DNA from 3 places in the Pseudarthrobacter sp. As-47 genome. Region 3 is predicted to be linked to each of the others. Evidence: predicted binding sites of a transcription regulator. Region 3 holds the regulator's gene; each other region holds the start of a gene.

Region 1 (10,684 bases), 750 kb from region 3:
TACCAGCGAAAAAGGATCCTGGGCCATCGCTTGAACGCGGGCACCACCTCAGGGCCTCCCGCCAGCGAAAACCGGACCCGCCACCCGGCGAACAACCCTCAAAAGCCCAGAAACAGGACCCGATGCTTCAATCACAGAACCCGAGACCACAAAAGGAAGGGCTGGCCCCGACACGTGAACGCCCCGGACCAGCCCCATAAAGCACTTAGTTCAGCAGTCTCCTAGTCCGGCCTGCCCGCCGCCAATGATGACGGTGTCCAGCATCCCGGCCGGATTGCTGTTGTTCATGGCCGCGCTCCTTTTATAGCAAGTGAATTCTTCAGGCTGAACCCTCCCGCCGGGCTGCCGGCTGACGCACCTTCTGCTGTGGTTCTCGCCGGTGCGGTGCCGGCTGCGGGTTCGTGTCCCGTTTCCCTGTAGCGCAGCCACCCTGCCAGCATCAGGGCGGATGCCAGGACGTAGGCCAGGTGGAGGACCCAGATGGGACCGGCAGGAAGATTGAAGACGTAAATCGAGTGCACCGCGTTGGCCAGGTTGCTCAGCACCAGGTTGCCCAGGCTGTACGACGCAAGGTCCTTGGTGCGTGCAGCCTTCACAAGCATCGGGAACATACCGGCGGCGAAGAGCACTGTCGACACGGTTCCGGCGAGCACTGGAAGGTTCATGGTGTGAGGCTACGGGTGCAGCCTTCCCCTTCGCGTCGGCCAAATTATGTAACCGGTTGCGGACGGGTCGTGGGTATTTCGGCCTATCCGGCCAGCCCGTGCTCATAGGCGTAGCTGGTGGCGGCCGCCCTGGAGGACAGGCCCAGCTTGAGGAAGATATTGCTGATGTGGCGGGCCACGGTCTTTTCACTGAGGTAGAGTTCCGCGGCTATGGCGCGGTTTCCTCTTCCTGACGCCACCAGCCGGAGCACTTCATTTTCCCTCGGGGTCAACGGTCCGGCGGTGCCCGCCCCTTCGCCGGCGCCTGCCCTCATCAGGGAGGCTGCCCAGGCGGCGGCGGGCGCTGCCCCCAGCTCCAGGAATTCCGCGTGGGCCGATTCGAAGTCCATCAGCGCCGAAGGCTCATCTCCGAGGTCGCGGCACGCACGCCCGATCAGCGCCCGGCAGCGGCCTGCCTCGTACGGAACACCCAGCTTTTGCCACAGCCTCCACGCCTGCCGCAGGGATTGCGAGGCGCCGGCGGCATCACCGTCGGCCAGCCGGACCGCCCCGTCAGCCTGGCCGGCGACTGCTAGGAGCATGGGTTTGGGGTACTGCCCGGCAACGGTTTCCAGCTCGTCAGCACCCCGCCGCGCCGCCCCGGGATCACCCGCGGCCAGCTCGATTTCGACCAGCGCCGGCAGCAAATGGCAGCGAGTAGCCGCATCCGCAACTTCCGCCGCCCTGCGGATCATCGACTGCGCCTGCCGCGCCTCTCCTCGGGCCAGCAGGAGGAGTGCCAGGCCTGGCTGCGGTTCCCACCCGCTCCGGGCAGCCTGCCGGTAGCATTCCTCCGCAGCGTCCAGTTTCCCGGCGAGGCGCTCCACTTCGCCCTGCTGGTAGAAGCCACCAAAAAGTGCCTGGGGATCACCCCGTGCGGCAAGTCCCTGGGCCGCGGCAGCTGCCGTGAGCGCTTCTGCCCAGGCCCCGTGCAGCCGGAAGAGCTCGGCCCGGTGGGACTGGCACTGGCCGCTGAACGCCACCATATCGGGCCGGTCCCTGCACCAGCGGTCCAGCGCCACCGTCCACTGAAGTGCCCTCTCCAGGTCAAAGGCCAGATGGCAATTGCCGATCACCGCACAATAGATGATTCCCGAAGGGACCGGGGACAGCTCCCCCGCGGTGACGGCCACCATGGCTTCATCGAACATCCCCAGGCCCTCCTCCGCGCGTCCCAGCATCAGCGTTGCCTGTCCGGTTCCCAGAAGGGCCAGCGCCGCCAGGTCCCTGTCCTGGAACTTCCGCGCGACGGAGCCCGCTTCGGTGAACAGCTGCAGCGCACCTGCGGCGTCACCGCCGTAGAGTTTGCCCAGCGCGGCGGGAAACAGCAGCAGACCCGCCACCGGACCCGGTTCATCAAGCTCATCCACCAACGTCCTACCCCGGGCAAACCAGCCCGCGCTGCGGGCGGTTTCGCCAAGGTTCAGCAGGTGCATGCCCAGCCACACCGCGCACCGCATCGCGCCCGTGATGTCGCCCACCATCAGGTATTCCTCGTGCGCGCGGGTGAGGGTTTCCAGTCCTGCAGCGGTGTTGCCGGTCAGGATTTCGGCCGTTGCCAGCCGCTCAAGGTCGGCCGCGGGGAGTCCGCCGCGCCTGTCCGCGTCGGCGTAACTCCTGGACGCGTCAGTCCAGCGATGTTCCCGGAACGCGGACCGCCCTTCGTCAATGCCCGTTTCAGTTGACACTCCGGCCTCCTCGGACACCCCCGTCCAGGCGTCCTGATAAGGCCGCGCGCTGGACGCTGAGGTACTTAAGCGTCACGGTACGCCCGCAGCCGAACCGGCACAACTGCTAGCGAAGCAGCCCGCGCAGCGTCTGTATAGTGTCCGCTTCCGCGGCCGTCTTGTCCTCGCGGTACCGCTTGACGCGGGCGAACCGGAGCGCAATTCCGCCGGGATAGCGCGTGGACTGCTGCACACCGTCGATGGCGATCTCCACCACGGTGACGGGCTCCATCCAGACCGTGCCGGCCGTACGCCGGACCTCAAGTTCCTGGAACCTCTCCGTCTGCCAGCGCAGCAGCGCATCGGTGAGGCCCTTGAAGGTTTTGCCCACCATGACATAGCCGCCGGGTTTACCGAACTCGCCGGACGGGTCGAGGGCTCCGAGATGCAGGTTGGAAAGCAGCCCTGTGCGGCGGCCCGACCCCCACTCGCAGGCAAGGACCACGAGATCGTAGGTAAGCACCGGCTTGACCTTGATCCAGTTGGAACCGCGCCTGCCGGCGGCGTAGGCCGATCCCACCGCTTTCACCACGACGCCCTCGTGGCCTGCGGCGAGCGCATCGCGTGAGACCCTTTCGGCAACATCCGGGTCCGCAGTGATCTCCCCCGGGATCCGGTGCTCCGGGGCGATGCGCTCCAGCACGCCGATGCGTGTGGACAGCGGTTCGTCGAGGAGGTCGCGCCCGTCGATGTGGAGCACGTCGAAGAACCAGGGATGCAGCACCGTGGTCCGTGCCGCGTCCGCCCCGAACCGGGACATGGTCTCCTGGAACGGCCGGGGGCCGCCGTCCTCGTCGAGGGCAAGGGTCTCGCCGTCCAGGATCACGTCGCGCACCGGCAGCGCGCGCACCACCTCGACCACCTCAGGCAGCCGGTGGGTCACGTCGGCCAGGGTGCGTGTGTAGATGCCCACGTCGTCGCCGGAGCGGTGCACCTGGATGCGGGCGCCGTCGAGCTTGTATTCCACGGATGCCTCGCCCGTCGCCTCAAGCGCGGCGCCGGCGCTGGCCGCGGTGGAGGCAAGCATCGGCTGGACGGGCCGGCCCACGACGAGGCCGACGGCGTCGAGCTGGGCTGCCGTGCCCGTGAGGGCCAGCAGGGCGGTTTCGCCGAGGTCGCCGGAGAGCATCGCTGCGCGGCGTACGGAGTCGACAGTCCGGTCCGAGGCCCGGGCAACGGCATCCGTCAGAACCCCCTCAAGCGCACCGGTGCGCAGTTCCCCGAGCATGACGCCGGCGATGAAGGCCTGCTCGCGTTCGGTGGCTGCAGCCGTGAGCGTCCGGAGGGTCGCGGCGCGCTCCGCCGCAGACCCGGCGCCGCCGGTGGCAAGGAGCCGGTCCAAAGCCGCGTCCAGGTCGGCCACGCTTAGGCGGGGGTCCGCGGCGGGCTCCCCCATGGCCGCGGACATGCCGCGCCAGCCCACCCCCACCCGGCCCTGGCGCGGCTTGGCGGTGAGCAGGCCGACGGCGGTGGCGACCTCCCCGGGCTCCAGCCGGCGCAACAGGTCCGCCAGGGCGTCCACCTTCGCGAGCCGGGAGCGTGTGGATGCGACCTTATCCGTAGTTTTCACAAGCTCGTCGAGCAGCATGGCATCAGTCTGCCACGCCCGCCTGCCCGGGCAGCGCCGGAGTGCTGGACAGCGTGGGAGCGCTGTCCCAGACTGGACGGGTGGGAATCATCGTCGCGAACCTGTTCCTGACCCTCGACGGCGTCTACCAGGGGCCCGGCGGCCGCGAGGAGGACACCGAAGGCGGTTTTACCTTGGGCGGCTGGCAGTTACCGGTGTCCGATGCCGAAGCCGAGGCAGCCATCGAGGCAGGGATCGGCCACATCGATGCCCTGCTTCTCGGCCGGAAGACCTACGACATCTTCGCGGCCTACTGGCCGCACCAGTCCGATGACATTGGCGGCACGCTCAACCGGGTGCCCAAGTTCGTCGTCTCCAGCACCCTGACTGATCCGGCCTGGGAGGGAACGACGGTCCTCCCGGACGCCGCCGCCGCGGGCCGGCTCCGCGACGAGTACAACCAGGTGCACATGTTCGGCAGCGGCGTCCTCATCCGGTCACTCCTTCAGGCAGATGTTTTGGACCGCCTCCACCTGTGGCTCTATCCGGTCACGCTCGGGCAGGGCAAGCGGCTTTTCGACGCCGGGACCGTTCCCGCCACGTTCCGCCTCGCCGAGCCGGCCCGCACCTTTCCAAAGGGCTCGGTGTCCCTGGTCTACGAGCGCGCCGGCGAAGTCCGGACGCAGGACATGCCGGGAGCGTAGTCTCCAAGGCACAAAAAACCGGCCCAGCCGAAGCTGGACCGGTTTATTGTGCGACGGCTCTGGGCGCGTGGCCGAAGAGCGGACGCTAGTGGCTGTGGCCTGCGTGCTCGTCCTCTTCGGCCGGCTTCTCCACCACCAGGGTCTCGGTGGTGAGAACCAGGGCAGCGATGGAGGCCGCGTTGCGGAGGGCCGCACGGGTGACCTTGACGGGGTCGATGACACCGGCAGCGATCAGGTCCTCATACTCGCCCGACTTGGCGTTGAAACCGCTGTTGGTTTCCAGGTCGGCGACCTTGGAGGTCACAACGTAGCCGTCAAAGCCCGCGTTCTGGGCGATCCAGCGCAGCGGCTGCACCAGTGCGCGGCGGACGATGCCCACGGCAGCGGCGGCGTCGCCTTCGAGTGCCTTGACGGCGGGGTCCTCATCCAGTGCCTTCAGGGCGTGGATCAGGGCGGAACCGCCGCCGGCAACGATGCCCTCTTCAAGGGCAGCGCGGGTGGAGGACACAGCGTCCTCGATGCGGTGCTTCTTTTCCTTCAGCTCAACCTCGGTGGCGGCGCCAACCTTGATGACACCGATGCCGCCGGCCAGCTTGGCCAGGCGCTCCTGGAGCTTTTCACGGTCCCAGTCGGAGTCGGTGCGGGTCAGCTCGGCGCGGAGCTGGGCTACGCGTGCTGCCACGTCTTCGGCCGAACCTGCGCCGTCAACGATGGTGGTGTTGTCCTTGGTGACCGTGATGCGGCGGGCGGTACCCAGCACCTCAAGGCCAACGGTGTCCAGGCTCAGGCCCAGTTCCGGGGAAACAACCTGTGCACCGGTGAGGGTGGCGATGTCCTGCAGCATGGCCTTGCGGCGGTCGCCGAAGCCCGGAGCCTTGACGGCAACAACGTTCAGGGTGCCGCGGATGCGGTTGACGATCAGCGTGGACAGGGCCTCGCCGTCAACGTCTTCGGCGATGATGAAGAGTGGCTTGGAGCTCTGCAGCGCCTTCTCCAGCAGCGGCAGGAAGTCCTGAATGCTGGAGATCTTGCCCTGGTTGATCAGGATAAGGGCGTCCTCAAGGACTGCTTCCTGGCGTTCCGCGTCGGTGACGAAGTACGGGGACAGGTAGCCCTTGTCGAACTGCATGCCCTCGGTCAGGACCAGTTCGGTCTGCGTGGTGGAGGATTCCTCGATGGTGATCACACCATCCTTGCCAACCTTGCCGAAGGCCTCGGCCAGGAGTTCGCCAACCTCGTCGCTCTGGGCGGAGATCGCTGCAACGTTGGCCACCTGGGTGCCTTCAACGGGGCGGGCGTTCTCGAGCAGGCGGGCGGCGACGGCTTCAACGGAAACCTCGATGCCGCGCTTGATCTGGCCGGGGGCGGCGCCTGCCGCTACGTTGCGCAGGCCTTCCTTGACCAGTGCCTGTGCCAGGACGGTTGCCGTGGTGGTGCCGTCACCGGCAACATCGTTGGTCTTGGTGGCCACTTCCTTGGCCAGCTGCGCGCCAAGGTTCTCGTAGGGGTCGTCCAGTTCCACTTCGCGGGCGATGGTGACGCCGTCGTTCGTGATGGTGGGAGCGCCCCACTTCTTGTCCAGGACGACGTTGCGGCCGCGGGGGCCGAGCGTCACCTTGACGGTGTTGGCGAGCTTATCGATGCCGGCTTCAAGAGACCGGCGGGCAGCGTCGTTAAACGCAAGCTGCTTTGCCATGGTTTTGTCCTTTCAAGACAGAACCCCGCACAGCTGACCAGCAGAACGCATGACCAGCGGCACGGGGATCCGGAGAGTTACTTTACGACGATCGCCAGGACGTCGCGGGCGGAGAGCACGAGGTACTCGGTGCCGCCGGTCTTGACTTCGGTTCCGCCGTACTTGGAGTAGATGACGACGTCGCCAACGGCTACGTCGACGGGAACGCGGTTGCCGTCTTCGAAGCGGCCGGGGCCTACTGCAACAACTTCGCCTTCCTGCGGCTTCTCCTGCGCGGAGTCCGGGATCACCAGGCCGGAAGCCGTGGTCTGCTCGGCTTCGAGCGGGCGGACAACAATACGATCCTCAAGAGGCTTAATAGAGACCGACACTCGGACCTCTCCTTCTTCGTCAGCAAATTCGTGGACTGGAAAGCTTCCCACCGTGGCTGGCAAACCGTCGTCGCGGGTGCCGGCAGCAGCCTGGCTGGCAGCTCTTCATGTATTAGCACCCTCCTAGGGAGAGTGCTAATACAGACTGTATGCAAGGGTTAGCACTCGGTCAAGGCGAGTGCCAGAGTTTCGTCATGGGCGGAACACGGGGACGTGTAGATTTGCCGGGTGCGAGCCGCTGTTTACCTGACTCTTGCCACCCTCTTCTGGGCGGGCAACTTTGTTGTGGGCCAGGCTGCCATGCAGACCATGCAGCCGCTCCAGCTGACATTCTGGCGCTGGGCCCTGGCCGCTGTGCCGCTGCTGGTCCTGGCGCAGCTGGTGGAAAAACCGGACTGGCGCGCCGTCCTGCGCCACTGGCCGGTGCTCCTGCTCCTGAGCTGCCTGGGCATGAGCGCCTACACCCTGCTGCTGTACAGCGCGCTGGGGCACACCTCGGCCCTGAACGCTTCCCTGGTGACTGCTGCGAACCCTGCCCTGATCATGGTCCTGGCAGTGCTCCTCCTCCGGGACAGGCCGCGCCCGCTGGGCTGGGCAGGGATCGCGCTGGGCCTCTGCGGAGTGCTGCTGGTGCTCACCGGAGGCGATCTGCAGCGGCTGCTGACCTTCTCGATCAATGCCGGCGAGCTGCTGATCGTCGCGGCCATCACCGTGTGGGGCTTCTACACGATCACAGCCCGCAGGCTCTCCGTCCCGGCGATCACGTCCACCGCGGTGCAGGTGGCCATGGCGGCTGTCGTCCTGGTTCCCTTTGCGGTGGGCACAGGGGCCGGGCTGCCGGCTACAGCCTCCGAGGGCTGGTCGCTGGCCTACATCGTCCTCTTCCCGTCGCTGGGTTCCTACCTGCTGTGGAACCTGGCGCTCAAACGCACCACCGCCGCGAATGCCGGGAACTACCTCAACCTCATCGCCGTGTTTACCGCCATCATCACGGTTGTCCTGGGCCAGCCCGTCACGATCCCCCAGGTCTTTGGCGGCATCCTGGTTATCTCAGGGGTCCTGCTCACCAGCACCGGCGGCACAGCACCTCAGCGGCCCAGGTCCTCGAAATCGACGTCCTCCCCGCCGTCGCCCTCTTCGGCCGAGTTCCGCCCGCGGTAAAGCAGCACCGCGGCAGCCGCGGCCGTCATGAGCGATACAACCAGGATGAAGATGCTGCCCGCGCGGGCTCCGGCGTACAGCCCGCGGATGTCCTGGGCCTCCTGGGTGTCATCCTGGATGCTGTTGCCACCTACCGAATAGACGGTGGCGTTGAAGGCATCCAGGAAGAAGATGATGACCAGCAGCGCGATGCACACCACGGCAACCACGGCGCTGGCGATCAGTGCCGGGCGGGCGAACCGCGCCAGGCCCCCGGGGTGGTGCTGGCGGGACTGCGGGGAACCTGCACTGTCTTTCATGGCTTCAACACTATCGGCCCGCCGGCATGCTGCTCCTCCACTAGGCTGGAACCCATGGCTCAAGCTCCCCAGGACCAGATTGCACCACTGCTCACCCCGGAAGGCTGGGAGCTTTTGGCGTCCCTGGGCCCTTACCAGGAGGAGAAGTCCTTCGAGCTGAACTCGGCCCTCCGCAAGGCCGGCCACTCCCCCGAACTGGTCTCCGCCGTCCTGACCCAGTCCAGGCTCCGCACCAGGGCGGCCGCGAAGTTTGGCGAGTTTGCCCGGAGCATGCTGTTCACCCAGGCCGGCCTGGAACAGGCAACCCGGCTCAACGTTGCCGCACGCCACGCCCAGCGGTTCGCGGAGGCCGGGATCCGCCACGTTGCAGACCTGGGCTGCGGGCTGGCCGCGGATTCCCTGGCGCTGGCTTCCATGGACATCAACGTCACCGCCGTGGAGATGGATGAGACCACGGCAGCCTGCGCCACCGTCAACCTGATCCCGTTCCCCAACGCCACCGTGGTCCATGCGGACGCCACGGCAGTGCCGCTGGACGGGATCGACGGCGTCTGGCTGGATCCGGCGCGCCGTGTCACTTCCACATCGGGCACCAAGCGGATCTGGGATCCGGAGGCTTTTTCGCCGCCACTGTCCTTCGTTGAGAACCTGGCGGCCTCCGGCCTGGCCGTGGGGGTCAAGATGGGTCCGGGCATGCCGCACGATTCCGTTCCGGCCAACTGCGAAGCGCAGTGGGTCTCCGTGGCCGGGGATGTGACGGAGGTGGCCCTGTGGTTCAACGCAGTGCGCCGGCCGGGAGTCCGCCGGGCCGCACTGGTGCTTGGCGCCCAGGGTGCGGCCGAGCTGACCAGCGGAGAAGACTTCGGCGCCGGTCCTGCCGCTCCGGTGGGCCCGGTGGAGGGCTACCTCTACGAACCCGACGGCGCGGTGATCCGCGCCGGGCTGGTGGCGGACATCGCGCTGCAGCTGGGCGGACACCTGGTGGATGAGCACATCGCCTATGTGTGCGCGCCCGGGCTGGTGGACACACCGTTTGCCCGGGCCTACAAGGTGCTGGAGGTGATGCCCTACAACGTCAAGGCGCTCAAGGCCTGGGTGAAGGACAACGGGATCGGCGTGCTGGACATCAAGAAGCGCGGCACCGCCGTCACGCCCGAGGAACTCCGCAGGCAGCTGCTCCCCGGGGGAAAGAGCGCAGCCGGCAAGAAAGCCGGAACCAAAACAGCCACCCTGGTCCTGACCCGCATCGGGGAGGACCGGGTGGCCATCGTGGTGGAGCCGGCGCAGGGCACTGCCCGCGAATAAACCGCTACTGGGCCCGCATGAACTCCTCAGCGGCACGCACCTGCCCAGCGGTGGGCCGCACGCCGGTGTAAAGCACAAACTGTTCCAGGGCCTGGATGGTGGCAACCTCCGCCCCGGTGATGACCGGCTTTCCCGCGGCCCGCGCGGCCTTGATCAGCGGGGTTTCGGCCGGCAGCGCCACGACGTCGAAAACCACCTGGGCGGCGTCGATGGCCTCCTGCGGGAAGGAGAGCGCGTCTGCTTCCGCCCCTCCTGCCATACCGATAGGGGTCACGTTAATGATCAAGTCCGCCGTCCCGCCGTCGAGCGCTTCCTGCCACCTGAAGCCGTACTGGTCCGCGAGCGCACGCCCGGCAACCTCGTTCCGGGCGATGACCGTGACATCCGCGAAGCCGGCGTCGCGGAGCGCGGCAACGGTGGCCTTGGCCATGCCGCCCGCTCCCTGGACCAGGACCGAATAGCCGGTGGGCACCTTATTGGTGGCCAGGAGCTGCTCGATCGCGGTGTAGTCGGTGTTGTACGCCTTCAAGCGCCCGTCCGTGTTCACGATGGTGTTGACGGAGTCGATGGCCTTGGCCGAGGGGTCCATCTCGTCCACCAGCGCAATCACGTCCTCCTTGTAAGGCATGGAGATGGCGCAGCCGCGGATGCCCAGGCCGCGGACGCCCGCAATGGCCTGTTCCAGGTTCGTGGGGGCGAACGCCTTGTAGATCCAGTTGAGGTTCAGCTGCTCGTACAGGTGGTTGTGGAAACGGGTCCCGTTGTTGCTGGGCCGCGCCGAGAGTGAGATGCAGAGGGTCATGTCTTTATTGAGAATGGGCACCCGACCATTAAACGGGATTCCCAACCAGGTAGCAGCAGATGTCGGTATCGGGGTCCAAACGGACATCTGCTGCTACCTAGTTGGGTCAGGGGCAGCCGGTTCCCGCCGGGAAATTTCCGACGGCGGCCGGCAGCTTCCCCGGTGCGCCCGCTTTCCCCGCCAGGACAGCGGCGAGGGCATCGAAGGCTCCGTCGCTCCGCCCGTAAAGGGCCACCTTCACCGGCGCCGTCGAGTCCCGCAGCGGCCAGGGGGCATCCAGTGCCACGGCAATGTCTCCTCCCGCACCCCGGCCGCCGTAGCCGATGAGGCTGACCAGGGGTCCGGAGC
Region 2 (10,684 bases), 720 kb from region 3:
CAGCGACAGCAGCCCAACCAGGGCGATGCCGGTGCGGCCGTAGCGGATCCGGAACGTACCCCCGGGTGGGGAGCCGGCAGTGGCGGTCGCGGGTCCGGCACTCTTCCTGGTGTCCATGGCTTTCTCCTGCTGGGCGGCGACGTTCAATACCAAAGCGGCTGGCGGTTCCGGTGCTTCATCTGCTGCGGGCTCCGCAAGGAAATCGCCGGCGGGCTGGAACTGGTGCCTGCGGTTCCGGAGGACGTAGGGCGCAACCCACACAATCCAGAGCACGACGGCAACCACAAGGATCACTGAGCTGCTAAGGGGGAAGTCCACACTCAAAACCGTATGAGCATCCTGTCCGCTGCGGCAGCATTAGCTGCGGTGTGTCGTGGCGCAGCCGGCAAATCAATGGATTTATGACGGCCGTGAGGCCAGCCATGGCCGGAGCAGCCCGTCGGGGACCTCTTCCGCGGTCAACGCGAACGACCGGTGGTCAGCCCACTCCCCGTTGATGTGCAGGTAGCGGGGCCGGTATCCCTCGTCCCGGAAGCCCAGCTTTTGCACCACGCGGAGGCTTGGTGCGTTCTCCGGCCTGATGTTGATTTCCATCCGGTGCAGCCCAAGTGTCCGGAAGCAGTGGTCCGTCACCATGGCCACGGCAGTGGGTGCAATGCCGTGGCCCGCACGGCCCCGGTCCACCCAGTAGCCAAGCGTCGCCATCATCGCGGATCCCCACACGATCGATGACACGGTCAACTGGCCAACAATGGCAGGGCTTGCGGCGGTGGGAATCCGCTCGGTGATGACAAACGGCAAGGCAGTAGCCTGCGCTGCCTGCGACTTCAATGACCGGACCATCTGCCGGTAGTCCGGGAGGCCTCCGGCAGGATCCGGGTTGGAAGCTTCCCACGGAGCAAGCCACTCACTGTTGCGGGACCTGACCTCGGTCCATTCCTTCCTGTCCCGGTACCGGATGGGCCGCAGGACCAGATCCCCGCACTCCAGGGTTACGGGCCAAATGGGACCAGCGCGCATGGCGCTACTTGGACAGGCCGGCGGCGAACCCCGGCAGCCACTCCCGCAAGCCCGGGCCCAGGTCTTCGCTGTCGATGGCCAGCTGGACGCAGGCCTTGAGGTAGCTGAGCTTGTCCCCGGTGTCGTAGCGCCGGCCGCGGAACACAACGCCGTACACCCCGTACCCCTCGCCTTCGCCGGTCGCCAGCTCCTGCAGCGCGTCGGTCAGCTGGATTTCGTCTCCGCGTCCGGGGGCGGTGCGTTCGAGGACCTCAAAGACGGCGGGGTGGAGGACGTAGCGGCCGATCAGGGCAAGGTTGGAGGGCGCCTCGTCAACGCTCGGCTTCTCCACCAGCCGGTTGACGCGGACGTAGGATTCGCCCTCGATCGGCTGGACGTCAGCGCAGCCGTAGGCGCTGATCTCGGACGGTTCCACTTCGATGAGCGCGATGACGGAGCCTCCCGTTTCCGCCTGCACGTCGATCATGGTGCCCAGCAGTTCGTCCCGGGCATCGATGAGGTCATCGCCCAGCAGCACGGCAAAGGCTTCCTCGCCAACGTGCTGCTTTGCGCGCAGCACGGCATGGCCCAGTCCGTGCGGGTCTCCCTGCCGGACATAGTGGATGTCGCCCAGCTTGCTGGCCGCCTGGACGGATGCGAGCTTTTCCGTGTCGCCCTTGCCCTCAAGGGTGGATTCAAGTGACGGCACCCGGTCAAAGTGGTCTTCAAGTGCCCGTTTGTTGCGCCCGGTGATCATGAGGAGGTCGTGGAGGCCAACGTTCACGGCTTCCTCAACCACGTACTGGATGGCAGGCTTGTCCACGACGGGGAGCATTTCCTTGGGCATCGCCTTGGTTGCCGGCAGGAACCTGGTACCGAGTCCGGCGGCAGGAATGACGGCTTTGCGAACTCTCGGGTTACTGGTAGTCACCGGACTAATCTAACGTCAGCGTCAAGCATTCAGTAACAACGGAGCCAGCGACACCTGCGGGTATCGGATGGATGGACCAGATAACCGGCCGCCAGCGCGGCAGTAGTGGAGAAGATACATGGCGCTTGAGGAAACGAAAGCAGCAAAGGACCTGATCCGTGCTGCCCACCGCCGCCGAAGGGCTGCGATGACTTCCCTGGACCGGGAGGATGCCGGCACCGCCCTGGCCAAACACGGCGCGGCGTGGGCGGCTTCAGTGATTCCGGCAGGCGATGCCACGGTATGCGTCTACCTGGGCGTCGGCGCGGAACCGCCCACGCTGCCGCTGATCGCGGCCCTGCACGCCGACGGGCACAGGGTTCTGCTTCCCGTCTGCGAACCAGGGCGTGAACTGAAATGGGTCGTCTGGGCGCCGGGCATTGAGCTGGCACGCAGCAGGTTCGCCCCCATCCTGGAGCCGGTCGGGACCCGGCACGGGATTGACGCTGCCGGGGAAGCCGCTGCGCTGTTCATCCCTGCCACGGCCGTGGACCTCGCAGGCAGCAGGATCGGCCAGGGCGGCGGCTACTATGACAAATTCCTCGGCCACCTTGCGTCCGCCGGGAAGCACATTCCCCTTGCCGCGGTTCTTTATGACGGGGAACTACTGCCCGCGGGCGCGATTCCGGTGGAGGAATTCGACCGCCCGGTGCCTGGCGTCGTGCTTCCTTCCGGCTTCAGGGACCTGGCGAACGCCGCCTGACCGCAAAATCCGGGCGCAGGGGAATGCTAGAATTGGCACTCAGGCCCTGTGACTGCTAAAGGGACATCCAGCTGGATCACCCTGCGGCAGTCCGGGACCTCTCGTTTGCCCAAGAGGAGGAGCACCAGTGCCAACGTATGCGTACGCCTGCAAGGATTGCGGCCATGCCTTTGACATCGTCCAGTCGTTCTCGGACAGCTCTCTGACGTCCTGCCCCGAGTGCCAGGGCGCGCTGCGCAAGAAGTTCAACAGCGTGGGCGTCGTCTTCAAGGGTTCCGGCTTCTACCGCACGGACTCCAGGGACGCCAAGGGCAGCACGGTTTCGGCTGCTCCCGCCGCTCCTGCAGCAGCGCCGGCAGCCGCGCCGGCCGCTTCGGCCCCCGCCGCTGCTGCCAGCTGACGGACGGTCCTCGACTGTAGCCCGTCTGGCGGCTGGGCAAGGTTGTCCACATACCTGCGAAGGTTACTGCCGTAATTCTTGGCGCCGCCCCTAGCGTGGGCACATGCCTGCATACCGCCAGTCCAACCGGGACACCTCAAGCGCCCCACATCCCGGACTCTTCCGGAAACCGCGGCTGCGTCGCCGCCACGGCAGTGTCCGCGGTTCCAGCCGCGACTCCGGCCGCATCGCAGCCAGGCGTCCTCCCGCGCGCTTCGCGGGCTGGCTGAGCCGCAACAGGCGCCTCATTGTCGCGCTGCTGCTCTGCGCCGCAGCCGCCATCACGGTACACCAGCTCACCCCTGCTCCGGTCTACACGGTGACGGCGCTGGCAGCCGCCAGGGATATCCCCGCCGGCGCCGCATTATCGGAGGCGGACCTCGCCGCTGCGCAGGTTCCGCCCGGGATGGTGGCCGGCGGGTTCCTTAAGGAACCCGGTGAGGCGGCAGGCAAACAGCTCGCAGCGCCCCTGCGCAAGGGGCAGCTGCTCACGGATGCCCAGCTTGTCGGTCCGGGACTCCTGGCCGGGACTCCTCCGGGATCAGCTGCCGTCCCCCTTCGCATGGCAGATCCGTCGTCCATCCAGCTTGTCTCCCCGGGGCAGCTGGTGAACGTTGTCCTTACCTCAGCCAACGGGTTCGACCAGCAGGACCCGCCCCGGATCCTGGCCTCCGGCGTGCCCGTACTGTGGACCTCAGGCCAGGGCGGCCAGCCTGGACAATGGCTGGGCACTGCCGAGACAGACGGCCTGATCGTCGTGGCAGCCACCGCGGAACAGGCCGCCAGGCTGGCGGGCGCATCCACCCAGGGCAAACTGTTCTTCGTTCTGGTGGGGCCTTGAAACCTCAGCCCCAGTGCGGCGGTTTCTGCTCCTTCAGCCAGGCGTCATGGTCGTCGTCTTCCCGGTCGCCCCAGGCGCGCGGATCGTCCTCGGAGGCCTTGTTGGGCACAACCGGCCCCGCGGGCAGCGCAGAACTGTTGGGCCCGGTGCCGGGTGTTCCGTCCTGGTCCTGCCCAGGTTCAGTTTCGGCGGGCTGCCCGGCGTCCGGAGCGCTGTCTTCTTTGTGGTCCTGGGCCATGGTGCCCGCCTCCTTGCTGTCCTGGTCTTCGGCCGGTGCGGGATCGGTACTGGGTGCAGCGGGGCTGCCCTCGCGGGCGGGCCCGGAATCGCCCTGGCCGGCGCCGGCCATGGCCAGCCGTTCGCGCCCGCCTTGGCTTTCGGCGTCGATCCCGTTGAGCGCCTGGTCCACGTCGTCGTCAAGGAAGGCAACGGCGGCGGTGGCCCTGCCCGAAAGGGCCATCTTCTCGAGTCCCAGGTATCCGGCAATCCTGTCGGCACAGGCGGAGGGATCGGTGAACACCTCGATGGTCCACAGCGGCATGTAGCGCCATCCCAGGCGTTCCAGCAGCTGCGGGCGCAGCCGGCTCCGCTCCCGCACGCTCATGGAGCGGTACTGCTCCGTGCCGTCCGATTCAATCGCAACCGGCCACGGCAGGTCCGCGTGCTCCTGACCCATGGTGCTGAGGGGATCAGCGGCGGCCACCACGTCGATGGCACCGTCATACTGGTGCCACACCCGTGCGCCGCGGGCACGCAAGCGGTCCCCGAGGTCGGCAACCAGGGGATCCGCCCCCAGCGCCTGCTCGCTGGCCGCAGCCCGTGATGCAGGAGTTCCGAGATCTGTGTTTCCAGCAATTTCACGGTCCAGCAGGGAATACAGGTCCACGGCACCGTGGCTCAGCCTGGTGTGGTCCAGGTCCTCGGGCCGGAAACAGGTGAGGACGTGCATGGACCGGCGTGCCCGCGTCATGGCCAGCGCAAACTTCTCCCGGCCGCCCTCGGCGGAAAGCGGGCCGAAGTTGTGCAGGGCGCGGCCGTGCGGGGTGCGGCCAAAACCGGGCGAGAAGATGACGTGATCGCGCACCAGTCCCTGCGCCCGTTCCAGGTCAACCACCCGGAAGGACTCGGGGCCGGCGCCGAAGAACCCGGCCAGGCCGGGGTAGTTGGGCAACTGCAGCCGGATGGACTCCCCGATCCGGGCCGCATGGCGGAGGCTGGCCGTGACCACGGCCAGGGACGTACGCGGGCGGAGCCGTGCGTGCTCGAAGACCAGCTGGACAACGCGGTTGACTTCCGCCACCACGGACTCGACGCCTTCGTGGTCGGCGCTCGGCAACCCGGTGCCGTCCGGGAGGTATTCAACCAGGAGGGAACGGTCCAGCCCGGTGGCGGACTGGCCTTCCGGCAGCCGCCGCAGGCCGCCGTCGTAGAAATTCTTGCTGAGCTGCAGCACAAGGTCCTCGTCCACCGCACGGTAGACAAAGTTGAGCCGCCACACGGGAAGCACCTGCGACAGTGCGCTGAAAGCACTCTCCACGCGGTGGTGCGCTGACTCTCCGGGTGCGAGCCTTTCCACTCCCACCGTGAAAGTCCGGGGGCTGGCGATCCGCGCGTCACCGAACGCGATAACCTGTTTGGCCCGGGCAACGGACGGCAGCACAGCCTGGAGGGACGTCGCTTCCGCGTCCAGGATGACCACCGCGTCGAAGTGCTGCTCCGCCGGCAGCAGGCCGGTCATCAGGTACGGGCTGACGGACCAGACCGGGACCAGCGTGCCGATCAGTTCCGGGGCCTGGGCCGTGAGCGACGGCAGAGAAACCCGGCCATCCTTGAGCAGGCTCCGAAGGAGATCCGCCTGGCGGGGATGGGTGGCGAGGGCACTGCGCCAGCGCTCTGCGAGGTCCCAGCGAAGGCGCGCGGCACCGCTGGCGATGTGGGCGTTGTCAGCGAGGCGGTACTCGGCCTCCAGCCTGCGGAGGGCATCGCCGTCGGACATTGCCAGGTAGTCGTCGCCGCTGATCATTGCCTCGAGCGCCGACTGCCACCACGCGAGTTCAAGCTCGGCGGCAACCGAGCCGGCCGGCACTTCCCGCTCCGCGAGGTCGGCCAGGAGCTCGCCCAGGCCGTGCTCACGCATATTTTCCACCAGCAGCGTGCGCTCCGGCAGCGTCTTCAGGGTGTCGGTGTCCGCCACCAGCCGCTCAAGGCGCTCCATCAGCTCCTCGTACGGGACCGTGGCGAGCGAGCCGCCGGCCGCCGTGTGCCGGAGGGCCTCCCCCAGGCGGGCAAGGTCGGCGTCCAGTGACCTGTACATGGCATTCATTTCGGCGAGCCCCGACGGAACGGCGGGATGCCGCTGGGTGGTGGCATACCCTGCCCACAGCGCCCGCTGCTCCTGGACCAGGAGCAGCGACGTGTGAAGGTCGGCGATGTGGACCCCGGGCCGGACGTACTCCTTCGCTACCCGGCGCAGCCTTGAGCGCTGCATGGACGTCATGTCGATGCCGCGTTCCTTGCGCCAGGATGAGGGCGCGGTGGCGGAAATCAGGTCGGTGACGGGACGGTCGAAGATGTCCGGGGTGAACTTGTCCAGGCTTCCGCGTACCGCCACCAGGAGCTCAAGCTGCTCGCCCCACTCGGCGAAGGAGGCGCCGAGCCGGATTTCGGCATGTTCGGCAACTGCCGCCATGCGGTCGCGGAGGGCGGGCAGGCTCTTTTCCACGGAGCGGACCAGATCCTGGGCTTCCTCGGTCTCTTTCCGCGTCAGCAGCCGGGCGCCATGCCAAGGGCTGGTGGTAGAGGCCTTGCTGAAGCTGCCCAGCTCCGCCGCACGCTTGAGCCTGCCTGCGAGCTCCTCGCGGTCCCGGATGTTGTCCAGGACGCTCCGCTTCAGCCGCACCGTGGTGGCCGGTGCGGGGTGGATTGACGTCAGCTCAGCCAGCGACTGCATGGCCTGGTACGGCGAGCATCCCCACCGCTGGCGGACGTTGTGGAGCGAGGCCACATGGTCCATCAGGGCGTGGCGGTGCTCGATCAACGTGGTGTGGAGGTTTCCGAGCTGGGGTTCCAGCGACTTTTCGTTGCGGACAATCGCACGGACCAGCTGGGCCTTCAGCTGCTGGGCTGTGACATTTCCGGACAGCTGGAACAGGATGGACTCCAGGCCCAGGCCCTCCAGCTGGCCAGATACTTCATTGAGGCTGGCGCGGCGGTCCCCAACCACCAGGACAGTCTTTCCGGCATCCACCAGCGCACCGATGGTGTTGATGGCAGTCTGCGTCTGTCCGGTACCCGGCGGGCTGCTGACAACCAGCGAGTCGCCGGCACGGGCAGCATCAATGACGTACTGCTGGTCGGTGTCCGCGTCCAGCAGGAGCAGCTCGTCCTTGGGGTGCCTGCTGTCCAGGGCAGGGAAACGGGAGGGGTCCGGCTGTTCCACGTCCACCATCTCGCCGCCGCCCGCAGTGGCCAGGGCGGAGATGATCGGGTTGGAGTCGTTGATCCAGGGGTCGTCCAGGTTGCCGGAGAGGTCGGCGAAGGTCGATACCAGCAGGTTGTGCTGCGCCTCGGCGCCATGGATGGGCCTGATCAGGGTGCCCAGCCGGTCCAGGACGGGCTGCGGATCGAAGCGGGCGGTGCTGTAGGCCAGCCGGGTGACGGCGTTAACGTCGAAGACGATGCCGTGGATGTTTTTCAGGTGCCGTACCAGTGCGGGGTTGATGTGCGCCTGCTCCGTCAGCTGGAGTTCGTAGTCGTCCTCCCCGGGCCGGACGGTCAGCGAGATGGCGGTAAGCATGACGGGCGCCGAGATGCGCTGCGGTTTGCCGCCCACGGCGGACGTCCACACAACGGTGCCGGCAGAGAGGTAGCCGGCGTCGATGCCGCGGTCGTTGGCCAGCTCGAAGATCTTCGAGCGGATGTTCCGGGAGGCCCGGGCTGCCACCACGTACTGCTGCCGGTCCCGGATCAGGGTGGAGAGGCGCGTCTTGCGGCCGGCCATCAGCTGGGCCAGGCCGGACGGGTGGGCGTGCGTCAGGTCGATGGAGCCTTCAGGCGTTTTGGTGAAGCGCAGCATCGTGTCTGCCCCGGTAACGGGTTTGAGCCCGGACAGCCATTTGCGGAGCTCCTCGGAGCCCTCCGGGTGGCCTTGACCAACTGACACTTCTGCCTTCTTTTCTGCGTTTGCACGTGACGTCCTGGACCATACCGGCATAGGTTCGAGCGTAGCCGCTAAGACGGCGGGACTGAGAGACCGCAACACGTGATGGGCTGAATTTGCGGAGGTTTTTGCCCCGGGAACACCAGTGGCCGGCTCCCTTGACGGAGCCGGCCACTCAGGATGCTATTCCCACTCGATGGTTCCCGGCGGCTTGCTGGTGACGTCCAGCACAACCCGGTTCACGCCCTCCACCTCATTGGTGATGCGGTTGGAGATCCGGGCCAGCAGTTCGTACGGGAGCCGTGACCAGTCCGCCGTCATGGCGTCCTCGGAGGAGACCGGACGGAGCACGATCGGGTGGCCGTAGGTCCGGCCGTCGCCCATGACGCCCACGCTGCGGACATCCGCCAGCAGGACGACGGGCATCTGCCAGACTTCGTTGTCCAGGCCGGCTGCGGTGAGCTCGGCGCGGGCGATTGCGTCGGCCTTGCGCAGCAGGTCCAGCCGTTCCTTGGTGACCTCGCCGACGATGCGGATGCCGAGGCCGGGACCGGGGAAGGGCTGGCGGCCAACGATCTCCTGCGGCAATCCGAGCTGGGCTCCGACGGCGCGGACCTCATCCTTGAAGAGTGCACGCAGCGGTTCGACGAGCTCGAACTGCAGGTCCTCGGGGAGGCCGCCCACGTTGTGGTGGCTCTTGATGTTTGCCGCACCTTCGCCGCCGCCCGATTCGACGACGTCCGGGTAGAGGGTGCCCTGGACCAGGAACTTGATCTTCTCGCCGTGGGCTGCAGCCTCGGCGATGATGGCCAGTTCGGCTTCTTCGAAGGCGCGGATGAATTCGCGGCCGATGATCTTGCGCTTGGTTTCGGGATCGGTCACCCCGGCCAGGGCGGACAGGAAGCGTTCCTGTTCGTTGGCGACATACAGCTTCACGCCGGTGGCTGCCACGAAGTCGCGCTCCACCTGTTCGGCTTCGCCCTCGCGCAGCAGGCCGTGGTCCACGAACACACAGGTGAGCTGGTCCCCGACGGCGCGCTGGACAAGCGCGGCAGCAACGGCCGAGTCCACGCCCCCGGAAAGGCCGCAAATGACCCGGGCGTCGCCGACCTGCTTACGGATCCGCTCCACCTGCTCATCAAGGATGTTGCCCGTGGTCCAGTTGGGTTCCAGCTTGGCGCCCTTGAAGAGGAAGTTCTCCAGGACCTGCTGGCCGTAGGCGGAATGCTTCACCTCGGGGTGCCACTGCACCCCGAACAGGCCTTTTTCCTCGTTGGCGAAGGCAGCCACTTCAGCGCCCGCCGTCGTCGCAAGGACCTCGAAGCCCTCCGGCGCCTCGTGGACGGAGTCGCCGTGGCTCATCCAGGTGTTCTGGTGCTGGGGCATGCCCTCCAGCACCGAACGGCCCTCGCCAAGAATGGTGGTTTCCGTGGAGCCGTACTCCCGCAGCCCGGTCTTGTCCACCTTGCCGCCGAGGGCGTTGGCCATCGCCTGGAAGCCGTAGCAGATGCCGAAGACGGGGACGCCGGCTTCGAAGAGGTCGGCACCGACGCGGGGGGCGCCGTCGGCGTAGACACTCGAGGGGCCGCCAGAAAGGATGATGGCGGCGGGGTTCTTGGCCAGGAGCTGCTCGGTTGTGTAGGTATGCGGAACCACTTCCGAATACACATTCGCTTCCCGGACGCGGCGGGCAATAAGCTGCGCGTACTGGGCACCGTAGTCAACAACCAGCACCGGCTTCTGGGAAGTCTGGGATGCAGTGGGAGTAGTCACCGTACTAGCCTACTGGGCGCCGTTGCACCGGCGCATCTTGAGAAGCCGGGCTGTGACGGAGCGAACTGTCAGCGCCCGCATTGCCGCCCGGCTGTCCGTCAGTAGCGCTGGGGCGCCTGGGGGTTCGCCGCGAGCTCGGCCTCCACCTCGGCGTGGAACTTCTTTTCGACGATGAAGGAGAGGAACGGGACCACACCGCCGAGGGCCAGCAGGATCAGCTTGAGGAACGGCCAGCGCATCAGTGCCCAGAGCCGGAAGTTGGACATCAGATACACCACGTACATCCAGCCGTGAACAATGAGGACAGTCACGGACAGGTTGACGCCGTCCAGCACTCCCGGAGGCTCGGCATCTGCGAAGCCGAACCCGAAGGGCTGGCCCGTGACGGCATTGGTTCCCCCTGCGAAGAGGTACTGCCCGAAGCCGTAGCGGGCAACCAGTTCGGCGCACAGCAGCAGCAGCATGCCGCCCGTGAGGTACGCCAGCACCTTGTAGAACTTCAGGGCCGAGCGGATCTGGGCTTCGGTTCCGCCAAAACGGCGCTTCTTGCCGCCCGCGCGAGTGCCTGCGTTTGCGCCTGCGTTTGCGCCTGAATCCATGCCTCGGGCAGAGGCCGGGTTGGCCGGTTTCGGGTCAATCATGGCTGTACCTTTTGCTGGTTGTGTTCTGGATGCTGGTTGTCTTCATCGCCGTCCTCGAGGCTTTCCTCAAGGTCGCGGTGGTAGTCGTCCTTCACGAGCCGCCACCAGATGAACAGGGCGAAGCCGGCGAAAACCACCCACTCGAGCGAGTAGAAGAGG
Region 3 (9,367 bases):
TTTCTGTATCATCGCGCACATTGACCACGGTAAGTCCACACTGGCCGACCGGATGCTGCAGTTCACCGGCGTGGTCCAGTCCCGGGACATGAAGGCCCAGTACCTGGACCGGATGGACATTGAGCGCGAGCGCGGCATCACCATCAAGTCCCAGGCGGTCCGCATGCCGTGGGAACTCGACGGCACCAGCTACGCGCTGAACATGATCGATACACCCGGACACGTTGACTTCACGTATGAGGTCTCCCGCTCCCTCGCGGCATGTGAAGGGGCGATCCTCCTCGTGGACGCTGCCCAGGGCATCGAGGCCCAGACCCTCGCCAACCTGTACCTGGCCATGGAAAACAACCTCACGATCATCCCCGTCCTGAACAAGATCGACCTCCCGGCAGCGCAGCCGGAGAAGTACGCGGCGGAGCTGGCCAGCCTGATCGGCGGAGACCCGGAGGACGTCCTGCGCGTTTCGGGCAAGACCGGCATGGGCGTGGAGGCGCTGCTGGACAAGATCGTCCGCGACCTGCCGGCTCCCCAGGGCGACGCCAATGCCCCTGCGCGCGCCATGATCTTCGACTCGGTGTATGACACCTACCGCGGCGTGGTCACCTATGTCAGGGTGGTGGACGGCATGCTGCACCCGCGCGAACGCATCCAGATGATGTCCACCCGGGCCACGCACGAACTCCTTGAGATCGGGGTGAGCTCCCCGGAACCAACCCCCTCCAAGGGCCTGGGCGTCGGAGAAGTGGGCTACCTCATCACGGGTGTGAAGGATGTCCGCCTGTCCAAGGTGGGCGACACCGTGACCAACCTTGCCAAGCCTGCCGCGGACTCGCTTCCCGGCTATGCGGATGCCAAGCCCATGGTCTTCTCCGGTCTGTACCCGCTGGACGGCACGGACTACCCGGTGCTGCGCGATGCGCTGGAGAAGCTGATGCTCAACGACGCCGCCCTGGTCTACGAGCCCGAAACGTCCGCCGCCCTTGGCTTCGGCTTCCGTGTTGGCTTCCTGGGCCTGCTCCACCTTGAAATCACGCGCGAGCGGCTGGAGCGCGAGTACAACCTGGACCTGATCTCCACCGCCCCCAACGTGGAATACGAGGTCACGCTGGAGGACAAGAAAGTGGTCCACGTGACCAACCCCAGCGAATACCCCTCCGGCAAAATCTCCGAGGTCCGTGAGCCAATGGTGGCCGCCACCATCCTGGCCCCGAACGAATTCGTCGGAGCCATCATGGAGCTCTGCCAGAGCCGCCGCGGTGTGATGGGCGGCATGGACTACCTGTCCGAGGACCGGGTGGAAATCCGGTACCGCCTTCCACTGGCCGAGATCGTGTTCGACTTCTTCGACATCCTGAAGTCCAAGACCCGCGGCTACGGTTCCCTGGACTGGAAGGCCGACGGCGACCAGGTGGCCGACCTTGTCAAGGTGGACATCATGCTCCAGGGCGAGCAGGTTGATGCCTTCTCCGCCATCACCCACCGCGACAAGGCCTACGCGTACGGCGTCATGATGACCACCAAGCTGCGCGAGCTCATTCCCCGCCAGCAGTTCGAGGTGCCCATCCAGGCGGCCATCGGCTCCAGGATCATCGCCCGCGAAAGCATCCGCGCCATCCGCAAGGACGTCCTGGCCAAGTGCTACGGCGGTGACATCTCCCGTAAGCGCAAACTGCTGGAAAAGCAGAAGGAAGGCAAGAAGCGCATGAAGATGGTGGGCCGCGTCGAAGTCCCCCAGGAAGCCTTCATCGCTGCGCTCACCACAGACGAGTCCAAGGACAAGGCCAGGAAGTAGTGGTTACAGCGGCCGGCAGTGCAGGAGGACCCTGCAGTGCCTAGCGTTCTTCCCCTGGGCGACCCGGCGCCGTCGGACGGTCTGCTGCCCCGCCAGGCAGCCGACGGTGCGGCGGACCGGGCATTCGGGCTCTATGTTCACATCCCGTTCTGCGCCGTCCGCTGCGGCTACTGCGACTTCAACACCTATACCGCCACGGAGCTCGGTGGCGGCGCCTCGCAGGATGCCTATGCCGCCACCGCGGCCTCGGAAGTGTCCCTGGCGGCCAGCATCCTTGCAGAATCCGGCCTCCCCGCGCGGCCGCTCAGCACAGTGTTCTTCGGAGGCGGCACGCCAACCCTGCTCCCCGCGGAGGACCTGGCCCTGATCCTGGGGCGCGCCATCGACCAGTGGGGCATCGAGGACGGCGCCGAGGTCACTACGGAGGCCAACCCGGACTCGGTCACCCCGGAATCCCTTGCCGTCCTGAAGGAGGCCGGGTTCACCCGGATTTCGTTCGGCATGCAGTCAGCCGTTCCGCACGTCCTCAAGGTCCTTGACCGGACCCACACGCCCAGCCGCGTGCCGCAGGTAGTGCAGTGGGCCCGGGACGCCGGGCTGGCCGTCAGCCTGGACCTCATCTACGGCACGCCGGGGGAGTCGCTGGACGATTGGCGGTACTCGCTCGAGACCGCCCTGTCCTACCAGCCGGACCACATCAGCGCTTACGCGCTGATTATCGAGGACGGGACCAAGCTCGCGGCACAGATCCGCCGTGGTGAAGTTCCGGGGATCGACGACGACGACCACGCCGACAAGTACGAGCTCGCCGATGAATTGATCACCAAAGCAGGCCTTGCCTGGTACGAGGTCAGCAACTGGGCCCGCACGCCCGGACAGGCCTGCCGCCACAACCTCGCCTACTGGCGCGGCGACGACTGGTGGGGGATCGGGCCCGGAGCCCACTCGCACGTGGGCGGTGTCCGCTGGTGGAACGTCAAGCACCCCACTGCCTACGCCGGACGCCTTGCACAAGGAATGTCACCGGCGGCGGGGAGGGAAACCCTGGATTCGGAAACCCGGAATATGGAGCGGGTGATGCTTGAGGTCCGCCTCCACTCCGGCCTCGAGATCGCTTCGCTCGGCGCCACAGGGCGGCGCGAGGTCGCCGGGCTGATCGCGGAGGAACTGGTGGATCCTGCCGCCGCTTTCGCGGGATGGCTGGTCCTCACGCTGAAGGGCAGGCTGCTGGCGGACGCGGTGGTGCGCCGGGTCCTGCCGGACTAGCAGTTTGTAGGCCGGGAACCGGTGCCGGGAGCCGGCGGGGACTACTTGATCCAGCGCAGGTTGTACGGGTAGCGGTGCGGCTGGCCCTTGTTGACATGGATGCCGGCTGCCACGGAGAAGCAGGTCAAGGCGATCCAGATGAGGGTGGCAATCACGGCAAAAATGTTGCCGACCACCGGAACAAACACCAGGATGTTCGCCACCACAGCAGCGATGGTGGGCGGCAGGCTGAAGTTGAGCGCTTCCTTGGACTCCTGCGCCGTGAAAGGGCCCCGGTCCCGGAAAATCAGGTAGATCAGCAGAGCCGGAACGCAGCCCAGGATTCCGCCGAAATGGGCCATGGTGGCCCACTGCCGGTCCTCGCTGGCTGTCAGGGGCAGCGCATTCGCCGGAACGCCATGGTATTCCGAACGGCCCTGGCCGCCCTGGGTGTCCCTGTGATCGCGTGCGTTTTCTGCCACAGTCTGTTCCTTCTGAAAGTGCAATGGAGATGGCTAAGAGTGCATAGAGGTTGCGCCAGCCTGCAACTACCGCAGGTTCCGCACTACCAAGAATACTGGCTGGACGCCCAGAAGTTGCCTTGGGCTCCAGGCGCAGCGGCAACGGGGTACCTGTCAGGGAACCGTGAGGAAATCAATGACTTCCTCTACCCTCCCCAGCAGGGAGGCTTCCAGGTCCGCGTAGGTGCGGACCGCACCCAGCAGCTTCTGCCACCCGAGACCGATGTCCTCCTTGGTGGCATGGGGCCAGCCGAACGCGGCGAGGATACCGGTCTTCCAGTCCTGCCCGCGCGGCACCACAGGCCATTTTTCGATGCCCAGGACAGCCGGCCGGATCGCCTGCCAGACGTCCACATAGGGGTGGCCTACGATCAGCACGTTCCCGGCAGCACCCGGCGAGGCCATGACGGCGTCCGCGATGCGCGATTCCTTGGAGTCCGGCACCAGGTGGTCCACCAAAACTCCGAGGCGCCGGCCCGGTCCGGGCCTGAACTCGGCTACCGCGCCGGCAAGGTCGTCGATGCCGTGGAGGGGTTCGACGACGATGCCTTCCACCCGAAGGTCGTCTCCCCAGACCTTTTCCACCAGTTCGGCGTCGTGCTTTCCCTCAACCCAGATCCGGCTGGCCTTGGCGACCTGCGCCCGCTGGCTGGCCACCCGGACCGAACCCGAGGCTGTCCGGCCGGCTGCAGCGGCGGGAGCTTGGCGGGGCGCCGGCGGGAGGAGCTTGATAGCCTGCCCTTCGAGGAGGAAGCCGAACCCCAGGCGGAAAGACCTGGACTTGCCGCGCCTGTCCTCGAGTGCCACCACATGCATGCCGCCGGACTTCTCCACGCGGGTCACGGCGCCCACCCAGCCGGACTGGACGTCCTCCAGCACCATTCCGCGCTCAACAGGCACTTCAGGCAGGGCAGCCCTGGACGGAGCGGACATGTCCTGGGGTCCCCAGTTCTGGTAATGCATTGATTCACTCCGCCTAGCGCTCGATCACAGGTCCGGAATTTCGCCCGGAGCGGTACCAATGCTAGCAACGGGCAGAGGCATAATAGACTGTTAGCACTTGGGCATGTCGAGTGCTAAACGATGGGCGGCACAGCGCGGGCGGCGCTGCCGCCCCAACCCTGGATGGAGGTGGAGTGTGAGCGAGCCACGCAAACTTGAAGTACTCCGTGCCATCGTGGAGGACTACGTCCATTCCCGCGAACCCGTGGGATCCAAAGCCCTGGTGGAGCGCCATCATCTCGGTGTGTCCAGCGCAACCATCAGGAATGACATGGCAGCACTGGAGGAAGAGGGCCTGATCACGGCCCCGCACACCAGCGCCGGGCGGATTCCGACAGATAAGGGATACCGGCTCTTCGTGGACCAGATCTCTGCCGTCAAGCCGCTCTCCCCGGCGGAGCGCCGCGCCATCCAGTCCCTGCTGGAAGGATCGGACGACCTGGACGATGTCCTGGACCGCACTGTCCGGCTCCTGTCCCAGCTGACCAACCAGGTTGCCGTGGTCCAGTACCCTCACTTGAGCAGGGCCCTGGTCCGGCATATCGAATTTGTCCTCCTCGCCCCGCGAAAGGTGCTGGTGGTGTTGATCGCCAACAGCGGCAAGGTGGAGCAGCGCGTTATCGACGTCGGCCAGGACCTGGGGGATGACGCCTTGGCGGGCCTGCGGGCACGCTTCCTCGGATCGCTTGCCGGAACGCCGCTGAGCCAGCTCTCCCAGTCCCTGCCTGCCGTGGTGGCCACGGCTGCCCCGGGGCAAAGGCAGGCGGCGCAGGCCCTCGCTATCGGCCTGGAAGCCCTGGCGCAGAGCAGCCGCGAGGAACGCATGGTCATGGCCGGCACAGCGAATTTGGCGCGGTCCAACGTGGACTTCCCACTGAGCATCGGCCCGGTGCTGGAAGCCCTGGAGGAGCAGGTGGTCATGCTCCGCCTGCTGAGCGAGATGGCGCAGGACCACCGCGGAGTGGCTGTCAGCATCGGCCGCGAGAATCCCTACGACGGACTGGCCGAGGCATCGGTGGTGGCCACCGGCTACGGCCCGGACAGCGCAGCAAAGATCGGCATTCTGGGACCAACACGCATGGACTATCCCACCACCATGGCCGCGGTCAGGGCCGTCGCCCGCTACCTTTCCCGGATCCTGGGCCCCTGAGGCCCGGCCGGGACCACTGGACACCCACAGCATTTCCAGCAGTCCAACTGCAGGCAGTACAACAAGGAAGAGATACGAACTTTGAGCAGCCACTACGACGTCCTTGGAGTCTCACCGGAGGCCACGGGAGAAGAGATCAAGAAGGCCTACCGCAAGCTGGCACGCACCCTGCACCCGGACGTCAACCCGGGTGAGGATGCGTCGGACCGCTTCAAGGCAGTAACCCACGCCTACGAAGTCCTGTCGGATCCCCAGAAACGCCGGGTCTACGACACCACGGGCAACGAAAACGGGACGGACAACGGCTTCGGCGGTGGCGGATACGCCGGCCAGGGGTTCGCTTTCCAGGACATTTTCGACACCTTCTTTGGTGCCGGCGGTTCCACCGGCCCGGCCTCCCGGGTGCGGCGCGGGCAGGACGCCCTCATCAGCGTCCGGATCGAACTCCGCGACGCTGTCTTCGGTGTGAACAAGAAGCTCGATGTGGACACCGCCGTCACGTGCCCAACCTGTGAGGGTTCCTGTTGCCAGCCCGGCAGCCATCCTGAACGCTGCGACATTTGCGGCGGCAGCGGCCAGGTCCAGCGCGCCGTCCGTTCCATCCTGGGACAGGTCATGACGGCAGCCCCGTGCGGAACCTGCGAAGGTTTCGGCACCGTCATCAAGGACCCGTGCACCGAGTGCAGCGGCCAGGGACGCATCCGGAGCCGCCGTTCGCTGACCATCAAGGTTCCCGCCGGCGTTGCCACCGGAACGCGGATCCAGCTTTCCGGCCAGGGCGAGGCAGGCCCGGCCGGCGGACCGTCCGGTGACCTTTACGTTGAGATCCGCGTGAACAACGACGCCACCTACGTACGCGACAACGACGATCTCCACGCCACCCTGCACATTCCGATGACGGCGGCCGCCCTGGGCACCGAAGTGAGCCTGGAAACGTTCGACGGGCCACAGGAAATCGACGTCAAGCCCGGGACCCAGTCCGGTGAGATCATCACTCTTCGTGGACTTGGCGTCACCCACTTGCGCGGTTACGGCCGCGGTGACCTCAAAGTGCATCTCCAGGTTGAGACGCCCGCCAAGCTTGATGCCGCACAGGAAGAGCTCCTGCGGCAGCTGGCCAAGATGCGCGGTGAACAGATCACAGAGGGCAAGCTTGCGGCCAGCGGCGGCATGTTCGCCAAGCTCCGGGACCGGCTCGGTAACCTGTAGCGGTGAGCAACCCTGTCTTTTTCACCCCGCCCGGGTCCCTGGACCACATGGTGGCGGGGCAGGTCTTCGTCCTCGAGGGGACCGAGGCGCGGCACGCCGTCACGGTCAAGCGGCTCACCCCGGGTGAGCCGCTCGACATCGTTGACGGAGCCGGAACGCGGATGAGCGGACGGGTGCTTGCGGCCACGCCCGCACGACTGGAGGTGGAGTGCGCCTCAGTGGCTGTTGAGGAGCGGCCGTCCACGAGGCTGGTGCTGGTGCAGGCCCTGGCCAAGGGCGACAGGGATGAACTCGCCATCGAAACGGGCACTGAACTCGGGATCGACGCCGTTATACCCTGGCAGTCCGAACGGTCCATTGTGCGGTGGAAGGGCGACCGGGCGGCCAAAGCCCACGCGAAGTGGCAGTCGGTGGTGGCGGCGGCAGCAAAGCAGGCGCGCCGCGCGTGGGTCCCCGAGGTGCGTCCCGCCGTCGACACCGCCGCGCTGGCCGGCCTAGTGGAGGCCGCGGGGCTGGCAGTCATCCTGCATGAGGACGCCGTGCGCCCCCTGCGCGCGGTTCTGGAAGCCTCTTTGGTCGCGGACGGAACGGAACCCCGTGAAGTGCTGCTGATCGTCGGGCCGGAAGGCGGCATCAGCCCCAGGGAAGTGACCAGGCTCTGCGGGAAAGGCGCCGTCACCGCCCTGCTGGGGCACCATGTCCTGCGCTCGTCAACGGCCGGACCGGCCGCCGTCGTGCTTGCCAGCGACATCCTGGGCCGGTGGACCGCCCCCTCACCCTGACCAGCCAGGCGTGTCCCGGCCGGGTAGGCTACCGGACCTTGAAAGCCCGCGAATCCTCATTCTGGTCCGGCTGATCCCCGGTACCGGCCTGTGCCACCTTCAATTCGTAGTCCCCGGCCGGAAGTGTGAGGGCCAGCGTAAACAGTCCTGCCTGCCCTGGCTCGGCGGCCGCCGTCGTCTCCCCAGTCAGGAACGGGACCTTGCTTCCGTCATCTTCCGTCCGCAGGATCTGCCAGCGGAGCTTGCCTCCGGACAGGGTGCTGCGGCCGGTGATCTTGACGCTCCCGGCCGCCACTTCTGAGTTCTCCTGCGGATCAATGATCCAGACTGGGGCCACCATGCCGGCGGCCCTCGTCATAAGGTCACCCAGCTGGATATGGCCGAAAGCAACGTAGTCCGTGTGCCCGTCCACCAGGATCCGCACGCGGATCTGCTGCCCGGAATCGATAAGCCCTGAACTGGCCGCAGCAGCGCTGGCCGTATACACAAGTTGCTGGACAGCGCGGCCGGCCATATCGGCGTCGAGGTTGCTGTTGAAGGCGTCCTCAGACACATCCACCGTGATGACGTCCTTGCCGGAGATGGACGTGGCCAGCTTGCCGGGATTCTGCCAGGGGGTGAAGAAATCCGGGTCAAGGGGCTTGTCCGACATCATGGCCCGCAGGGCCCTCGTTACCGGATTCTCCTGCTCAGGCACATCCCTGAATTCCCGGTAAAGGAAGATGCTGCTGTTGCTCCGGCCAATCCAGTAGACCGGGGCCTTGTTGGACGACTGCGTGGTTTCGAGCGGCGCGCTCGTGGAAGGCGCGGTGCCGGTGGCGGCAGGGCCAGAGCCCAGAAGGGTAGTGGGGGAGGGGTCCGGCTCGGCCAGGCAGCCCGTCAGGAGCGGAGCCGCCAAGAGAACCACTGCCAGGACGGCAGGGCGCACAATGCCGCCACGTCGTCCTGCCCTGCGGGGCGCAGCAGATTCCGGCACGTTTGTTGCCTGTCCTTCCATGAATGGCTGGCCGCTCCCCAAGCGGCAATCCAGCAGCGGCTGGATTTCCAGCATGGCACAGGGCCCGGAGCTGAAAGGCCGGATACGGGCCTCGGGGAGGAACTGCAACGGGAACGATATGAGGCCGATATGAAGTTGATACCTAATGGCGGAACGGGCGGCGCCGTCCAGGCTTCCCGAAGGGTCTTGCCGTTCCCCTTTTCAGAGGTTGATGGGGTCCTGGCGTAAGATGGAAGGATCGCTGGTCGAGGCGCAACCGGTCCATCGTCGAAGGGCCCTGTCGCCGGCCGCCAGCAGCGGGAATTGTCCGGTACTTTGAGGGGATCACGGGCCTGCGGGCCACCACTATGACTGAATCAGCGAATGGCAAGCGCCGGCTCAACACGGGAGAAGGCGCTGCGGGGGAATTTCCCCATTCCCTCCCCGGCAGCCGGACCGAGGTAGTCCTTTTCGACAACTCCGACCAGATGGTCCAGTCCCTGGGCAGCCATGACGAGGCACTGCGGTATATCGAGGAACAGTTTCCGGCCGTCAACTTCCATGTCCGGGGCAATGAGCTCTCGATTACAGGGCCTGCCAGCGACGTTCCCCGCATCATGCGCCTCCTCCACGAGGTCCGGGGGCTCGTGGCCCGCGGCACGGTGATCAGCCCGGCGGTGCTGCAGCAGC

What was found. Region 3 encodes HrcA, which represses chaperone genes, less so after heat shock. Its sites were predicted from a motif close to TTNGCACTCGNNNNNNNCGAGTGCNAA; they were not measured.
Region 1: the regulator HrcA is predicted to act here: its motif matches at 6,928-6,954, upstream of groES (co-chaperone GroES).
Region 2: the regulator HrcA is predicted to act here: its motif matches at 2,705-2,731, upstream of AC4BCK_RS13955 (FmdB family zinc ribbon protein).

The regions. Positions count from the first base shown of each region.
Region 1 covers NZ_CM177088.1:3,044,222-3,054,905, forward strand. The annotation lists gene AC4BCK_RS14030 (IS1182 family transposase) at 1-34, shown strand, start outside; gene AC4BCK_RS14035 (hypothetical protein) at 285-665, opposite strand; gene AC4BCK_RS14040 (LuxR C-terminal-related transcriptional regulator) at 749-2,392, opposite strand; gene AC4BCK_RS14045 (ATP-dependent DNA ligase) at 2,499-4,019, opposite strand; gene AC4BCK_RS14050 (dihydrofolate reductase family protein) at 4,100-4,702, shown strand; gene groL (chaperonin GroEL) at 4,788-6,398, opposite strand; gene groES (co-chaperone GroES) at 6,476-6,769, opposite strand; gene AC4BCK_RS14065 (DMT family transporter) at 6,998-7,930, shown strand; gene AC4BCK_RS14070 (hypothetical protein) at 7,858-8,229, opposite strand; gene AC4BCK_RS14075 (THUMP-like domain-containing protein) at 8,284-9,534, shown strand; gene AC4BCK_RS14080 (shikimate 5-dehydrogenase) at 9,539-10,336, opposite strand; gene AC4BCK_RS14085 (glycoside hydrolase family 3 N-terminal domain-containing protein) at 10,443-10,684, opposite strand, start outside.
Region 2 covers NZ_CM177088.1:3,019,146-3,029,829, forward strand. The annotation lists gene AC4BCK_RS13935 (hypothetical protein) at 1-318, opposite strand, end outside; gene AC4BCK_RS13940 (GNAT family N-acetyltransferase) at 400-1,020, opposite strand; gene galU (UTP--glucose-1-phosphate uridylyltransferase GalU) at 1,025-1,930, opposite strand; gene AC4BCK_RS13950 (5-formyltetrahydrofolate cyclo-ligase) at 2,049-2,672, shown strand; gene AC4BCK_RS13955 (FmdB family zinc ribbon protein) at 2,800-3,072, shown strand; gene cpaB (Flp pilus assembly protein CpaB) at 3,176-3,952, shown strand; gene AC4BCK_RS13965 (AAA family ATPase) at 3,957-8,165, opposite strand; gene guaA (glutamine-hydrolyzing GMP synthase) at 8,295-9,884, opposite strand; gene AC4BCK_RS13975 (DUF3817 domain-containing protein) at 9,983-10,483, opposite strand; gene AC4BCK_RS13980 (SURF1 family protein) at 10,522-10,684, opposite strand, start outside.
Region 3 covers NZ_CM177088.1:2,296,008-2,305,374, reverse strand. The annotation lists gene lepA (translation elongation factor 4) at 1-1,792, shown strand, start outside; gene hemW (radical SAM family heme chaperone HemW) at 1,829-3,058, shown strand; gene AC4BCK_RS10650 (DUF4870 domain-containing protein) at 3,100-3,519, opposite strand; gene AC4BCK_RS10645 (DUF3097 domain-containing protein) at 3,673-4,521, opposite strand; gene hrcA (heat-inducible transcriptional repressor HrcA) at 4,697-5,710, shown strand; gene dnaJ (molecular chaperone DnaJ) at 5,792-6,919, shown strand; gene AC4BCK_RS10630 (16S rRNA (uracil(1498)-N(3))-methyltransferase) at 6,922-7,701, shown strand; gene AC4BCK_RS10625 (GerMN domain-containing protein) at 7,730-8,677, opposite strand; gene AC4BCK_RS10620 (PhoH family protein) at 9,046-9,367, shown strand, end outside.